4 regions of the Streptomyces formicae genome follow, and region 3 is predicted to be linked to each of the others. Evidence: riboswitches for the same ligand, from Rfam matches in the RefSeq annotation. Region 3 holds a riboswitch; each other region holds the start of a gene.
What was found. A riboswitch is a leader RNA that binds a small molecule or an ion and turns the genes downstream of it on or off. The one in region 3 is predicted to bind cobalamin.
Positions count from the first base shown of each region.

Region 1: it holds a riboswitch for cobalamin, as region 3 does, so the genes downstream of both, cobN (cobaltochelatase subunit CobN) here and KY5_RS38530 (CoA-acylating methylmalonate-semialdehyde dehydrogenase) in region 3, are expected to answer to the same signal.
Region 2: it holds a riboswitch for cobalamin, as region 3 does, so the genes downstream of both, KY5_RS40720 (CbtB domain-containing protein) here and KY5_RS38530 (CoA-acylating methylmalonate-semialdehyde dehydrogenase) in region 3, are expected to answer to the same signal.
Region 4: it holds a riboswitch for cobalamin, as region 3 does, so the genes downstream of both, KY5_RS12030 (prenyltransferase/squalene oxidase repeat-containing protein) here and KY5_RS38530 (CoA-acylating methylmalonate-semialdehyde dehydrogenase) in region 3, are expected to answer to the same signal.

Region 1 is NZ_CP022685.1:7,076,880-7,080,826, reverse strand. Features, by position in the region: gene KY5_RS30925 (cobalamin biosynthesis protein CobG) at 1-1,205, opposite strand, end outside; cobalamin riboswitch at 1,323-1,461, shown strand; gene cobN (cobaltochelatase subunit CobN) at 1,496-3,947, shown strand, end outside.
Region 2 is NZ_CP022685.1:9,482,333-9,486,279, reverse strand. Features, by position in the region: gene KY5_RS40730 (histidine phosphatase family protein) at 1-327, shown strand, start outside; gene KY5_RS40725 (CbtA family protein) at 269-1,057, opposite strand; gene KY5_RS40720 (CbtB domain-containing protein) at 1,079-1,300, opposite strand; cobalamin riboswitch at 1,342-1,472, opposite strand; gene KY5_RS40715 (hypothetical protein) at 1,546-2,361, opposite strand; gene KY5_RS40710 (nuclear transport factor 2 family protein) at 2,559-3,014, shown strand; gene KY5_RS40705 (NmrA family NAD(P)-binding protein) at 3,011-3,910, shown strand.
Region 3 is NZ_CP022685.1:8,951,446-8,955,392, reverse strand. Features, by position in the region: gene KY5_RS38535 (acyl-CoA dehydrogenase family protein) at 1-728, opposite strand, end outside; gene KY5_RS38530 (CoA-acylating methylmalonate-semialdehyde dehydrogenase) at 725-2,224, opposite strand; cobalamin riboswitch at 2,497-2,699, opposite strand; gene KY5_RS38525 (DUF6817 domain-containing protein) at 2,697-3,305, opposite strand; cobalamin riboswitch at 3,567-3,782, shown strand; gene metE (5-methyltetrahydropteroyltriglutamate--homocysteine S-methyltransferase) at 3,942-3,947, shown strand, end outside.
Region 4 is NZ_CP022685.1:2,846,971-2,850,917, reverse strand. Features, by position in the region: gene KY5_RS12030 (prenyltransferase/squalene oxidase repeat-containing protein) at 1-1,156, opposite strand, end outside; cobalamin riboswitch at 1,278-1,403, opposite strand; gene KY5_RS12025 (MBL fold metallo-hydrolase) at 1,450-2,505, opposite strand; gene KY5_RS12020 (aldehyde dehydrogenase) at 2,696-3,947, shown strand, end outside.

The DNA of each region.
Region 1 (3,947 bases), 1.9 Mb from region 3:
GCCCTCAACTGGGCCACGCTGACCCGCCCGAGGGGCGCCTGCACCAGCACGGCGCCGTGGCGGGCGCCCGGGGGCGGGGGGCCGGAGGGCGTAGCGGCGGCCGAGCCCAGAACACCGGAAGCAGGACCGGCCCCCGAAAGGCCGGAAGCCGCAGGACCGCCCCGAGCACCGACAGCCGAGGCATCGGAGGCCGCAGGGCCGTCCGGAGCGCCCGCGGCACCCTCGGCCGGGGGCCCGGTCGGGGCGCCGAGGGCCGGAGCGACAGCCTGCGCGGCGGAAGCCGGAGCAGCAGCCGAAGCCGAAGCAGCGGGAGCCAGGCCAGCGGCCGGGCCGCCCTGCGCCGGGTCGGCGAGCCCCAGAGGGCCAGCCGCAGCGGCGGCCGGAGTAACAGCCGAGGCGGCAGAAGCCGGAGCGGCAGCCGAAGCGGCAGCAGCCGGGCCGACGAGCCTCGGGGAGCCGTCACGCGCCGCACGTTCAGCCGGCGTCACCGGGATCCCCGCCTCCTCCAGCGCCTTCGCCACCCCCACGCCCTGCCCCCCGGGCAGCTCCCGCACCCGCCAAGCCCCGTTGCCCGCCGCCCGCGCCGCCGCGAGGAACGCGGCCGCCGCGGCCAGCGCGGCGCGGGGCGCGGCGGAGGCGGGGACCCGGTGTGCCGCGTCGCCGAGCAGCAACAGTGCCGTCCCGGTCGATTCTGCGATCAAGGTCACATCCGCGCCGAGTCCCGCCACGTCACCGCGCCCGTCGTCCAGGGCGAACAGGAAGCGGCCGGAGAGTTCCGGCGTCCACTCCTGCGCGCAGAGGAGTCCGTCCAGCTCACGGGCCCACAACCGCACGTCGGCGTGGCCCAGTCCGTCGATTCCGGCCAGGGGGGACGCCACCACGTTGCGGACGCGTTCGTGCTGCTCGGAGGGGAGCAGGCCCGCGTCCGCGAGGAGCGTGGCGAGCTCGCCGCCGCAGGCATCGCCGAGGCCGCGCAGCTCGACGTTGCCGCGCGAGGTGACGCTGAGGTGACCGTCCGCGAGACGCTCGGCCGCGGTGGCCAGAGCCTCGACCTGACGGGACGTCAAGAGGCCACCGGGCAACCGGAGTCGGGCCAGCGAGCCGTCGTCGGCGCGGTGCAGTCGGAGGGCTCCGGGACAGGCGTCGCCCCGGTCACGTATGAGGGATTCGCCCTGTTGTGTGGAGGTTGCTCGGGTGGGCGGCATGGCGGCGAGCATACCCACGCGGATCCGGCGGGGTGCCTCCCGATACCGGCCGTCCGGGCAGGTGGCCGCCCGCCGCGACCTGGGCAGGACTTACTATGCAGGCGGCGGACCGCCAGGTCCGCCGACGCCAGCGACGGCGTGGGTCCACCAGGACCCGAAGGAGGAAGCCCGGTGCGAATCCGGCGCGGTCCCGCCACTGTGAGCCCCACCCGTGTGGGGTGAGCCAGGAACTCCTGCCGTCCAACACGACCACCCGGGGCGCGGACACCCCGAGGAAGGCCTGCGCCCGCATGCTTCTGCTGCTGTCGACCTCCGACACCGACCTGCTCAGCGCCCGCGCTGCGGAGGGTCCCGTCGACTACAGGTTCGCCAACCCCTCCCGCCTCGACCTGGCCGAGCTCCCCGCGCTGCTCGACGGCGCCGAGCTCGTCGTCGTACGCCTCCTCGGCGGTGTCCGCGCCTGGCAGGACGGCCTCGACCAGCTGACCGCGAGCGGCCTGCCGGTCGTCGTGCTCACCGGTGAACAGGCCCCCGACGCCCAGCTGATGGCCTCCTCCACCGTGCCGGTCGGCATCGCCGCGGAGGCCCACGCCTACCTGGCGCACGGCGGCCCCGCCAACCTGGAGCAGCTGGCCCGCTTCCTCTCCGACACCGTGCTGCTCACCGGGCACGGCTTCGAGCCGCCCGCGCCCGCCCCCTCCTGGGGCCCCCTCGAACGCACCGCCCGCGACGTGGCGGGCCCGACCGTCGCGGTGCTCTACTACCGCGCCCACCACATGAGCGGCAACACCGCGTTCGTGGACGCCCTGTGCGGCGCCATCGAGGACGCGGGCGCCCGCCCGCTGCCGCTGTACGTCGCCTCGCTGCGCGCCCCCGAACCGGAGCTCATCGAGGAGCTGCGCGCCGCCGACACCATCGTGACCACCGTCCTCGCGGCCGGCGGCACCAAGCCCGCCGAGGCGTCGGCGGGCGGCGACGACGAGTCGTGGGACGCGGGCGCCCTGACCGGCCTCGACGTGCCGATCCTCCAGGCGCTCTGCCTGACCGGGTCCCGCGCGGCCTGGGAGGAGAACGACGAGGGCGTCTCGCCGCTCGACGCCGCGAGCCAGATCGCGGTGCCGGAGTTCGACGGCCGCCTGATCACCGTGCCGTTCTCGTTCAAGGAGATCGACGAGGACGGGCTCCCGGCCTACGTGGCCGACGCCGAGCGCGCGGCGCGGGTCGCCGGTATCGCCGTACGGCACGCCCGTCTGAAGCACATTCCGGCCGCCGACAAGCGCCTGGCCCTCGTGCTCTCCGCCTACCCGACCAAGCACTCCCGCATCGGCAACGCGGTGGGCCTCGACACCCCCGCGTCCGCTGTGGCGCTCCTTCGCAGGCTCATCGGCGAGGGTTACGACTTCGGTGCCTCCGAGGAGATCCCCGGCCTCGTCTCCGGCGACGGCGACGAGCTGATCCGCGCGCTGATCGACGCGGGCGGGCACGACCAGGAGTGGCTCACCGACGAGCAGCTCGCCGCCAACCCGGTGCGCATCCCGGCCGCCGACTACAAGCGCTGGTACGCGACGCTCCCGCAGGAGCTGCGCGAGTCCGTCGAGCAGCACTGGGGTCCGCCGCCCGGCGAGATGTTCCTCGACAGGTCCCGGGTGGGCAACGGCGGCGACCCCGAGGGCGACATCGTGCTCGCCGCCCTGCGCCGCGGCAACCTGCTGATCCTCATCCAGCCGCCGCGCGGCTTCGGCGAGAACCCCATCGCGATCTACCACGACCCCGATCTGCCGCCCTCGCACCACTACTTGGCGGCGTACCGCTGGATCGCCGCGTCCTCGGCGGACGGCGGTTTCGGTGCCGACGCGATGATCCACCTCGGCAAGCACGGCAACCTGGAGTGGCTGCCGGGCAAGAACGCGGGCCTCTCCGCGGCCTGCGGCCCCGACGCCGCCCTCGGTGACCTTCCCCTCATCTACCCCTTCCTGGTCAACGACCCGGGCGAGGGCACCCAGGCCAAGCGCCGCGTGCACGCCACGCTCATCGACCACCTGGTGCCGCCGATGGCCCGCGCCGACTCCTACGGCGACATCGCGCGCCTGGAGCAGCTCCTGGACGAGTACGCCCAGATCAGCTCCATGGACCCGGCGAAGCTGCCCGCGATCCGCGCGCAGATCTGGACGCTCATCCAGGCCGCGAAGCTGGACCACGACCTCGGCCTGGAGGAGCGCCCCGGGGACGACGGCTTCGACGACTTCCTGCTGCACGTCGACGGCTGGCTCTGCGAGATCAAGGACATGCAGATCCGCGACGGCCTGCACGTCCTCGGCGCCGCCCCGGCGGGCGCCGACCGCGTCAACCTCGTCCTGGCGATCCTGCGCGCCCGCCAGATCTGGGGCGGCACGACGGCCCTGCCGGGCCTGCGGGAGGCGTTGGGCCTCGACGAGTCGGCGGCGACGCGCGTCAGCGCCGACGAGGCCGAGGACAAGGCCCGCGCCCTGGTCCAGGCGATGGACGACGCGGACTGGGACCTGTCGGCCGTCCCCGCCGACCAGGGTGAACAGGTCGCCGCCATCCTGGAGTTCGCGGCCCGCGAGGTGGTGCCCCGCCTCGCCGCCACGACAGCCGAACTGGACAACGCCGTAAGGGCGTTGGACGGCCGCTTCGTCCCCGCGGGCCCCAGCGGCTCCCCGCTGCGCGGCCTCGTCAACGTCCTGCCGACCGGGCGCAACTTCTACTCGGTCGACCCCAAGG
Region 2 (3,947 bases), 530 kb from region 3:
GGCCGGTCACTGCACGAAGTGACCGCGTCGGAGCCCGAGGCCCTGGCGCGATGGCTCACCGACCCGGACCACGCACCTGCCGGTGGCGAGTCGGTGAGCAGCTTCTCCGCGCGCGTGGTGCGCTGGCTCGACGCCACGGCGGCCGGTGAAGGACGCCTCGTCGCCGTCGTGGAACCGGAAGTCGTGCGCGCCGCGGTGATCCACGTGACGGGCGCGCCACCGGCCGCGTTCTGGCGGCTCGACGTGGAACCGCTGACGGTCACGGAGCTCAGCGGCCGGGCCGGACGCTGGAACCTGCGGCTGGGGCGTCCCGTGAACTCCCTCTGAGCGGAGGGTCCTCGCGCGGACGCAGCAAGCGCTCGGCCAACTCGCCGAAGAGCAGCCCGAATCCGCCCCACAGCGTGATCTGCGTGGCGAGTGCGGAGAGCCGGAAGCGCCACAGCAGCGCCGCCGGGAAGTGCTCGGGCACCTCGTTGACCACGGGCAGGAAGGCGTACGCGATGCCGATGACGGCGGCGAAGCCGAGTACGGCCACCACTGTCGCGTACCACGCGCCGATCCTCGCGGCGAGACGCTTGCCCAGGATGGTCGCGGCGATCGCGAGGAGCACGCTCAGCACCATCATCAGCAGGTACAGCGTGGTCCGCCTCCCGATGGTGTCGGCGTTGCCCACGGCAGGCGGGTTGGCCGGGTACTTCAGGAAGGGCACGACGTACACCGCGAGCAGGGCGCAGCCGGAGAGCAGCAGGGCGGTGGCGCGCGGGCCGAAGCGGCCGACGCGGCCCAGGGCGAAGCAGTAAGCGAGTGCGGCGATGCCGCCGAAGGCGACCCCGTAGACGAGGATGCCGGTGGCGAGACCGGCCGTGGACTGGAGGCTCCTGGAGACGAGTTCGACCTCGTCACCGTGGGAGTGAGCGACGTGGGCCTCCTCGAAACCGATGGCGCTGTCGACGTTCGGCTCACCGAGGAAGTAGCCCACGATCAGGGCGAGCACGCCGGCTCCCAGACCGGCGAGCATGCCCCGAACGAGGAGATTCCGTACAGTTGTGGAGTTCATGAGCGCGCGGTGTTCCTCTGGTCAGTGGCAGGGGAAACCGAGCAGGTGGCGGGCGTCGTGCACCCACTCATGAACCCCCGCGCCGCTGAACACGGAGGTGGCGCCCTGTTCGGCGCCGACGAAGTACAACAGGACCAGCATCAGTACGCCGAAGAAGACGGCCCAGGGGGCGATGTCCTTCAGCGGCAGCTTGGCGGGTACGGCAGGGGTGGTGGCGGTCGGCTGGGCGACGTGTTGCGCCATGGCATGGCCTCCTGGGGAGTTCGCGTCCCGTATCGGTGGTGCACAGGACGACAGCCACGGGTCTGACTCACGCGCGGTCCGAGGACCACGCGCACACAGTGGCGCGACCGTGCCGGAATCTCACCGGCTTCCGCTCGTGCTGTCATCGATAACCCACTGAACGTACCGTCTGTCGCGTCCATGGCCAAGATGGAGTCCGCGCCGGGCCGTTCACCTATCGGCCGGAGTGACCGGGCGCAGTCGCCCTAGGCGCAGGCGACGTTGCCCTCGATGCCGAACGTCTGCCGCCCGTTCAGCCACGACAACTCCCACGTGACGGGGCACTCGTCGGCCTCCACCTTGGCGGCGGTCAGCTCGACCGTCTTCTTCTCCCCCTTGCCGATCGGGCAGGTGACGAAGGTGGCCTCGTCGCGCTCACGCCCCTCGTCCGTCTCGCAGCCCGGGGTGGTCGTGGAGATCCCGTGGCCCCAGATCATGAGGTCGGCCTGGGTCTCGGTCTCGCCCTTGTGGGTGGCGGTGAACGTCATGGAGGTCTCGCTCTGCGCGTCGCGCCGCCCCGGCGTCACCTCGACCGTGTACGGCGGGTCCTTCCGTTCGGAGGTCAGGGTGAAGGTGCTCGCCAGGGTGTCGTGAAGGCGCGTTCCACTGAAGGGGCTGTCGTCGTGGGCGTGCACCGACACTTCGGCGACCACCTCGTAGGTTCCGGGGCCGACGTAGGGAACGGGGCTGTTCAGCGCCCCCTCGGCGACCTGCTTGCCCTCGTGGAACATCTTCCACGGCCCTGTGACATCGCAGTGCTTCCACGTGTGCAGGGCGTTCCAGCAGTTGGAGCCCGTGGCGATGTTCATGAACCGGCCGGCCTGGCCGACCTTCGCGCACAGTTTGACGTTGGCGCTGTTGCCCCCGCCGGAGACCTTCTGGATGCCGCCGCAGTGCTCCTCGGGTCCGGCCTGGGCCACGGCCCGCTGGGGGCCGCCCGGCGCGGCGGTGGCGGCCTGCGTGGCGGGTGGGCCGCACAGGGCGGTGGCCATGGTCAGGGCGGCCAGGAAGGTACGTCGCATGCCTGGGTTACCTCACATCGAGAGGAAGGGTGGGCGGCTCCGCAGTCTGACCCCCGGGGCAGCGCGGAGCCAGAGATCTCCGTCCGCGCCGCGCCGCTTCACCTGATCGGCCGGGCGACGACATTGCCAAGCGGACCAGCGGTCCGTATCGTTCAAGCGGACCACCGGTCCGGATTTCGCGAGATGAATGAGGCCCCATGTCTGTACCGACTTCGCCACCGACTCCGCCGTCGGTTCCCGCCTCCGCCGAGGACCTCTTCCGCCACAGCCTGCGACTACTCCTGGACAAGGACATCTCCGGCTGGGTCGAACTGTGGGCCGAGGACGGGGTCCTGGAGTTTCCGTTCGCTCCCCCGGGCTGGCCCCGGCGCCTGGACGGCAAGGCGGCCGTCGCCGACTACATGCGCCGGTACCCCGACCACATAGACCTGCACGACTTCCCTGACGTACGGATTCACCGGACCGCCGAACCGGGCACCGTCGTGGTCGAGATGCGTGGCGTCGGCCGCCTGGTGGAGACCGGGGCGCCCTTCGACATGACGTACGTCGCCGTCGTCACCATCCAGGACGGGCTCATCAACTCCTACCGCGACTACTGGAATCCCCTCGCCGTCCTCGAACCCGGCGCCGACTTCACCGGGAGCGCCCGATGAGCACCACCGGCACCACGTTGGTCATCGGCGCCACCGGCGTCACCGGCAGCCGGACCGCGGCGCGGCTGGCCGCCTCAGGCCACCGCGTCCGAGCGGCCAGCCGACGCGCTGCCCCGGTCTCCGGCACCGAGCCGGTCCGCTTCGACTGGTACGACCCCGCCACCCACGCCGCCGCCTTGGACGGGGTCGACCGTGTCTACCTCATTCCGCCCGTGGGCGACGCGGACCCGGCGGCGACGATGCTGCCCTTCCTCCGGCAGGCCCGCGGCACCGGCGTACGCCGCGCGGTGCTGCTCAGTTCCTCCGCCGTCCCCGAGGGCGGTCCCGCGGTGGGCATGGTGCACCGGGCACTGCCCGACGTGTTCGAGCACTGGGCGGTGCTGCGCCCCTCGTGGTTCATGCAGAACTTCACCGGCGCCCACGCGCACGCCCTCAGCATCCGTGAGGAGGGCGCCCTGTGGACCGCGACCGGCGGTGGCCGGATCGGCTTCGTCGACGCCGAGGACATCGCCGCCGTCGCCGTTCACGCCCTCACCGACGAGCAGGCGCCCAACTCCGATCTCGTCCTCACCGGACCGGAGACGCTCAGCTACGACGACATCGCCGCTGTCGTCACCGACGTCACCGGCAGGTCGGTGGAGCACCGCCACCTCTCCCACGAGCAGTTGTGCGACCGGCTCTCGGCGCTGATCCCGACGGAGTTCGCCGTGCTGCTGGCCGACATGGACCGCGCCATCGCCCAGGGCTCCGAGGACCGCACCACCGACACCGTGCGGCGCCTCACGGGACGACCGCCCCGCGCCTTCCGCACCTTCCTCGACCGGGAGCTGCACCGGGAGCCGACACGACGCGAGCCGTCCGCCCGGATCCCCCGTGGCGAACGGCTCGTGTCGTAGGTGTTCAGAGATCTGGATCGGCGGCGGCGACGTAAGC
Region 3 (3,947 bases):
TTCATGGCGATCCGGAAGCCGTCGCCGGGGCGGCCGAGGAGCCGGTCCGCGGGGATCCGGACGGCGTCGAGGACCACCTGACGGGTGGGCTGGGCGTTCCAGCCCATCTTCTTCTCGTTCGGCCCGAACGAGAGGCCGGGGTCGTCCCGTTCGACGAGGAACGCGGAGATTCCCTGGGGTCCCGCGCCGTCGGTGCGCGCCATCACGACGTACACCTGCGCGGCGCCCGCACCGGAGATGAACTGCTTGACGCCGGTGAGGACGTAGTGGTCGCCGTCGCGGACCGCCCCGGTGCGCAGCGCGCCGGCGTCCGATCCGGCCCCGGGTTCGGTCAGGCAGTAGCTGCCGAGGTCCTCCATGGCGCAGAGCCGGGGTAGCCACCTGGCGCGCTGGTCCGCGTCGCCGTAGGTGTCGATCATCCAGGCGACCATGTTGTGGATGGAGAGGTAGCCCGCGATGGAGGGGCAGCCGGAGGCGAGTGCCTCGAAGACGAGGACCCCGTCGGCGCGGCTGAGACCGCTGCCGCCCGCCTCCTCGCGTACGTAGACCCCGCCGAGGCCGAGTCCTGCGGCCTTGCGCAGCACGTCGAGCGGGAAGTGTTTGTCCTGGTCCCAGCGCACGGCGTGCGGGGCGAGGTGGTCCTCGGCGAAGTCGAGGGTGGTCTCGACGAGCGCCTGCTGGTCCTCGGTGAGCGCGGTGGTGGACGTGGTCGTGGTCATGGCGCTCATCCCATGGTCGGGATCGAGAAGTCCGCGCCTTCCCTGGCTCCGGAGGGCCAGCGCGAGGTGACGGTCTTCGTACGGGTGTAGAAGCGGATCGCGTCCGGGCCGTGCTGGTTGAGGTCGCCGAATCCCGACCGCTTCCAGCCGCCGAAGGTGTGGTACGCCACGGGGACCGGGATGGGGACGTTCACGCCGACCATGCCGGTGTTGACGCGGCGGGTGAAGTCGCGTGCGGTGTCGCCGTCCCTGGTGAAGATCGCGACCCCGTTGCCGTAGGGGTGCTCGCTGGGCAGGCGCAGGGCCTGCTCGTAGTCGGCGGCCCGTACGACGCACAGGACGGGGCCGAAGATCTCCTCGCGGTAGATCCGCATCCGGGGGCTGACCCGGTCGAAGAGGGTGGCTCCCGCGAAGAAGCCGTTCTCGTGTCCCGGCAGGGTGAAGTTCCGTCCGTCGACGACGAGTTCGGCGCCTTCGTTGACGCCGATGTCGACGTACCTGCGGACCCGGTCGAGGGCCTCCTGGCTGACCAGGGGGCCGAAGTCGGCCTCCGCGTCGTCGGAGCGGCCGATCCGCAGCGCTCCGACGCGTTCCTTGAGCGCGGCGACGAGCCGGTCCGCCGTCTCCTCCCCGACGGGCACGGCCACCGAGATCGCCATGCAGCGCTCGCCCGCGGAGCCGTATCCGGCGCCGATGAGGGCGTCGACGACCTGGTCGAGGTCGGCGTCCGGCATCACGATCAGGTGGTTCTTGGCGCCGCCGAAGCACTGGGCGCGCTTGCCCTGGGCGGCGGCGGTGGCGTAGATGTGCGCGGCGATCGGCGTGGAGCCGACGAAGCCGAGCGCGCCGACGCGCGAGTCCGTCAGGAGGGTGTCGACCGCTTCCTTGCCGCCGTTGACGACGTTCAGCACGCCGGGCGGCAGCCCCGCTTCCAGGAAGAGTTCCGCCAGGCGCAGGGGTACGGAGGGGTCGCGCTCGGAGGGCTTCAGGAGGAACGCGTTGCCGCAGGCGAGGGCGGGCGCGGCCTGCCACAGCGGGATCATGGCGGGGAAGTTGAACGGGGTGATCCCGGCGACCACTCCGATCGGGGAGCGCAGCGAGTGCACGTCGATGCCGGTGCCCGCGTTGTCCGTGAACTCGCCCTTGAGCAGGTGCGGGATCCCGGCGGCGAACTCGACGACTTCCAGGCCGCGTTGGATGTCGCCGTGCGCGTCGGCGACGGTCTTGCCGTGCTCGGAGGAGAGCAGTCGCGCCAGGGACTCGCGTTCCTGGTCGACGAGTTGGAGGAAGCGCAGCAGGACGCGGGCCCTGCGCTGCGGGTTCCACTCGCCCCACTGGCGCTGGGCGGTGGCGGCGTCGGCGATCGCCGCCTCGGTGTCGGCTCGGCCCGCGAGGGGCACACGGGCCTGTACGGAACCGGTGTTGGGGTCGTACACGTCGCCGAAGAGGCCCGACGTGCCGACGGTGTGCTTGCCGCCGATGAAATGGGTGAGTTCACGGACCACGATGAGCCTGCTCTCGTCAGGTGGGGATCCGGGGATGGCGCGGCGCACCGGCGAACGGCACCCGGTGGGGTGCGCTCGGATCGGGGCCGCGGGACGCGAGGGCCGAAGAGCCCACGGGGCAACGCGAGTTGACGTACGCCGCCGGACGAGCCGGGGTCAGGGCCCACGTCGTCGGTGCGCTAGAAGTCGGCGTACACCGTCGGTCGCTCCGCCGGATCACCTGGGTCGTGGGTACGGACCGGTGCCATGCGTGTCTGCTCCATCCTCGTGGACAACACGGAACACCCCGCGGCCGGTATCCTGACTCCCGGATCAGCGCGCGCTCCCCCGCCTTCCCGACGGACGCGACGTCCTTCGGTGGCGCGTTGTGTTGCGAGAACGCACTCCCCGGTCACAGTGGCGGGACCGCGCCGGATTCACACCGGCTTCCCTGACACCGCGGGCCTTGCCGAGGACCATATAGTTGGACGTCCTAGTAAGTCCACCCCGGCAGGATCGCGCAGGCTTCCCACGCCGCGGGCGTCAGCAGGGGGCGCAGCCCGGTGAACAGCTCCAGGAGGCCGGGGCCGTGGTGGGCGCGGAACTCGCTGTCGACGCTCGCGATGTCGAGCTCGTTGGCCACCGTGAGCTCGGCGAAATCCGCCTGCCGACGGCGCGTCGGCGCGAAGGCGCGACCGGTGAACCGGTCGCGGAAGAGCCCGTCTCCGCCCCGCCCGGTGAGCGCCGGATAGCCGGTCTTCCGGTCGCAGCTCGCGTAGAGGTACACGAGGGACTCGGCCTCGGGGCCGATGACGGCGCGGGCGCGCTCACGCCGGTCGAGCGGCAGCAAAACGGGGGCGAAGCCGTCGGTGCCGTACAGCACGTGACAGAGCCCGGCACGGCGCAGCGCGGGGCGCGCGTCCCAGTCGGCGAGCCGCTGCCGTACGCGGTCGAGATGGGCCAGGAGGGTGCCGCCGGGGTGGTGGATGGCTCCGGCGCCGAGGTCGTACAGGAACTGCCGGGCGGCGCGGTCCGGGTGGGGCTCGGGCTCGGATTGGGACTCGGGCTCGGGTTGGGGCTCGGGCCCGGGTTCTGCGGCCATGGTCACGGACAGCGACTCCTTCCGGCCGACGGGAGGCCGTTTCCAGCCGAACACGACAGCGAGGGGGTCGACACCCGGCCGGGCCCCGACACCGTCCGGATCGGTGGCGGGGCCCGGCCGGGTTGCCGCCCTGGGCCCGAAACGATCGTCCCGCTTCCCCAACAGCCAAGTCAATCCTCGGGTTTCCTCACCGAGACCCAAGCTCTGGCTTGGGGCCATCCGGGAGGTGACCGGTGCTGCCCAAGACGGCCCGCACCCTCTAAGGTGGCCCGTGCAGCTGGTTCGCCCTGTCCGCCAGACAGGCGCGTCGCAAGAGGGAACCCGGTGGGAATCCGGGACTGCCCCGCAGCGGTGAGTGGGAACGACCGCCGTCATACGCACTGGATCCGCCGGATCCGGGAAGCGACGGCCAGTAGGAATCCGCCTCGGCGGATGTGCCCGCGAGTCCGAAGACCTGCCCGTTGCCCGCACGTGACCGATCGCGTGCGGAATCCCGGTGACCTCGTGGGCGGGTCGGCGTGCATACCGTTCGAGACCGCGCCATCGGCGCGTGTCGGCTCCGGACGGTCCGTCATCCCTTCGCGTCCGCGTCCCGTTGCCGGGATGTTCAGGAGTCATCTCGCGAAGGAGATTTCCGTGACA
Region 4 (3,947 bases), 6.1 Mb from region 3:
ACCAGACGCTGACGCCGCCGCCGTCGTCCTTCTTCTCGTCCGAGTCGGAGGCGGAGCCGGTGGGGGACTTCGACGCGGACCGCGGGGCCGGGCCCGTGGCGTTGAGCTGCTTCACCAGGTCGGCGCCGCCGAAGTCACGGGCGTCCATCCCCGCCGCGTTGGCGGCGAAGACCAGCTGGGCGTAGGCGGCGGGACCCGACTGCTTCGCCCAGTCCGCGGAGTTCTTCGCGAGCCACTCGGCGGACTTCTTGGCCCGCTCCTTCTGGTCGGCGGCCGCGAGCGCGAGCACCGCGTCGGCGGTGTTGCCGAAGTCGGGCTTGTCCTTGGCGCCCGGCATCGAGGACATCAGGTGGTCGTCGGTCTTGCCGAGGGTGTCCAGGAGGTAGCCGACGCCGTTGCTCGCCGCCTGCGTCGCGGTGTCGGGCTTCGCGCACTTGGACCCGGTGGCGTCGCGGTCCTTGGGCGGCTCCACGACGAGGCCCCTGCCGAGGCTGCCGAGCACACCGGCCGCGGTGGCGTCGGCGTTCGGCGAGAGCTTGCCGGACTTGGGGTCGGCGAGGCCGAAGGCGCCGCCGTCCTTGTCGCAGTCCATGACGAGCTTGGGCAGCGCGTCGTAGGCGGACTTGCCGTCCTTGGACTTCACGTCGGCGGGGTTCTCGCCCGCCGCGACGAGGGCGCCGATCACGATGCCGGTGGAGTTCGCGTCGGTGGGCAGGCCCGGGTTGTAGCCCCAGCCACCGTCCGTGTTCTGTACGGACTTCAGCCACTCGACGCTCTTCTTGAGCGTCTTGTCCTCGTGACCGACTCCGGCGAGCGCCTGCACGGCCGCGGCGGTGGAGTTGCTGTCGACCGCGGTCTTGGAGTCGCACGGCGCGCTCGCGTCCGCGCGGTACGCCGCGAAGCCGCCGCTCGCGCACTGCTGCCCGGTCAGCCAGTCGATGGCCTTCTCGGCGGGCTCGACGCCCTCCATGCTCTGGGCGAGCAGGGCGTACGACTGGCGGAAGACGCCGTCGAACTTGGGGTCGGTCTTGCCGTAGAGGCCCGAGGGGAGCGCGGCGGGCGACGGCGAGGCGTCGTCCGCGAAGGCTGCCGGTGCTGCGGCCGAGCCGAACACGGCGACGGCGGCCAGGACCGCTGCGCTGCGGCGAACGTTCATGATGCGGCGGGTTGCCTCTCCCTGCGGGGAGCGGGGCGGCACGGACCGTTGCGAGCACGGCTTCCGGGCGGCTCCGGCTCCGTATACCTCGACGGTGCCGCTCATCGGGGTCCGATGAAGCGAGCCGGTCACGTTCCGCACCGGGCATTCCGGCTCTCCGCTGGAAGCGGTCATACGGCTGCGGGTCAGCGCCGGATTCGCACCGGCTTCCCCCTGTACGGGCGTGAGGACGACGCGCCCACTCTACCGGCCCGTACCAGGAGCGGCCGGGCACGGGATCCACGCCCGGGGATTCACACCGCCACGTACGTCACCGGGTCGCCGCCCGGCACGACCTCGGCGCGGCCCAGCTTCACCAGGCGCCGCACATGGGCCTCCGCTTCCGATACGGCGATGTTGCGCGAGCCGTAGGGGATCTCGGCCCAGGGCCGGTTCCACTCCATGTGCTCGGCGAGCTGCCAGGCGGTGCGGGGCTCGGCGAGGAGGGCGCCCAGCCCGGTGAGGCGCTCCTCGTGGTGGGCGACGAGCGAGCCGACGCGGGCGGGGGCGTCGGTGAAGGCGTGCTGGTGGGCGGGGAGGATCTCGGCCGGGTCGAGGCGGGCCACCCGTTCCAGGGAGTCGAGGTAGTCGCCGAGGGGATCGGTGACCGTGGCGTCGTCGGGGTCCTCGTACAGGCCGATGTGCGGGGTGATGCCGGGCAGCAGGTGGTCGCCGGAGAAGAGGCGGCCGTTGCCCCTGAGTCCGGCCGGGTGGTCCTCCTCCAGGTGCAGGCAGACGTGGCCGGGGGTGTGGCCCGGGGTCCAGATCGCCCGCAGGCGGCGGCCCGCCAGGTCGAGGAGCTCGCCGGGGACGATGTCGCGGTCGGGCAGGGCGGGGTCGAGGCCGGGGAGCCTCCTGGGGCGGCCCTCCTCGGCGGCGCGGACCAGCGGCGCGACGTGCTCCTCGGGGGCGCCCGCGGCCGTGAGCTTCGCCGCCATGTAGGCGTACCACCGCTCGGGCGGGTTGGAGCGGGTGCGGCGCACCACGGAGGCGTCCGCCTCGTGCATCGCGATCCACGCGCCCGACGCCTCGCGGACCTTCGCGGACAGGCCGTGGTGGTCGGGGTGGTGGTGGGTGATGACCACGCCGTGCACGTCGGCGACGGCGACGCCGCACGCGGCGAGCCCGTCGGCCAGCGTGTGCCAGGAGGCCGGGTCGTCCCAGCCGGTGTCGACGAGGACGGCGCCGCGGTCGGTGTCCAGGAGGTGGACGAGGGTGAAGCCGAGGGGGTTGTCGGGGATCGGGACCTTGATGCTCCAGACGCCGCCGCCGTGCTCGATCACCGGCGGGTCCGTCACCTGCGGGGTCATGAGGGCCTCGTCTCTCGTCGCCGGGTGCCGTCACTATAACTAGAACTAGTTTCAATAGTCGCCCAAGTCGACGGAATGGGCGGCCGGTTGCGCGTCCGTTCCGTGGACTCCGCCAACTAGAACTGGTATCAGTTCTGAAACAGTGTCAGGAAGTCGGTGTCGGAAAGCGCTCCGCAGGAGGCAGTCAGCCATGACCGAGCTCGTGGAACACGGACAGCTGTTCATCGGCGGGGAGTTGGTGGACCCGCTCGGCAAGGGCGTCATCGACGTCGTGTCGCCGCACACCGGAAAGGTCTTCGCCCGCGTGCCGCACGCGGCCCCCGCCGACGTGGACCGCGCCGTCGCCACCGCCCGCAAGGCGTTCGACGACGGGCCCTGGCGCCGCATGACCCTGGACGAGCGGATCGAGGTCGTCACCAAGATCAAGGACGGGATCGCCGTACGCCACGAGGAGATCGCCCGCGCCATCAGCTCGGAGAACGGCACCCCGTACACCTCCAGCGTGATGGTGCAGGCGCTCGCCGCGATGATGGCGTGGGACGCGGCCATCACGGTGGCCCGCGACTTCACCTACGAGGAGGCACGCGACGGCGTCCTCGGGAAACTCCTCGTGCGGCGCGAGCCGGTGGGGGTGGTCGCGGCCGTCGTCCCCTGGAACGTCCCGCAGTTCACCGCCGCGGCCAAGCTCGCCCCCGCGCTGCTCGCCGGGTGCCCGGTGATCCTCAAGACCTCGCCCGAGGCACCCCTGGACGCCTACATCCTGGCCGAGATAGCCGCAGAGGCCGGGCTGCCGCAGGGCGTCCTCTCCGTCATCTCCGCGGACCGCGAGGTCAGCGAGTACCTCGTCGCGCACCCCGGCGTCGACAAGGTCTCCTTCACCGGATCCGTCGCGGCGGGCAAGCGCGTCATGGAGGTCGCGGCCCGCAACCTCACCCGGGTCACCCTGGAGCTCGGCGGCAAGTCCGCCGCGGTCATCCTGCCGGACGCCGACGCGGCCACCGCCGTCGCGGGCATCACCCCCTTCGCCTGGATGATCAACGGCCAGGCGTGCGTGGCCCAGACCCGCATCCTCGTGCCGCGCACCCGCTACGACGAGTTCGCCGAGGCGTTCGCCGCCGCCGCGTCCGCCCTCAAGGTCGGCGACCCCCTCGACCCCGCCACCGAGCTGGGCCCGCTCGTCGCCAAGAGGCAGCAGCAGCGCTCCCTGGACTACATCCGCATCGGCCAGGAGGAGGGCGCCAAGATCCTCGCGGGCGGCGGCCGCCCGGCCGGGCTCGATCAGGGGTGGTACGTCGAGCCGACGCTCCTGGGCGGCGTCGACAACTCCATGCGCGTCGCCCGCGAGGAGATCTTCGGCCCCGTCATCTGCCTCCTGCCGTACGGCGAACAGGACGAGGCGGTGAAGATCGCCAACGACTCCGACTACGGGCTCAGCGGCAGCG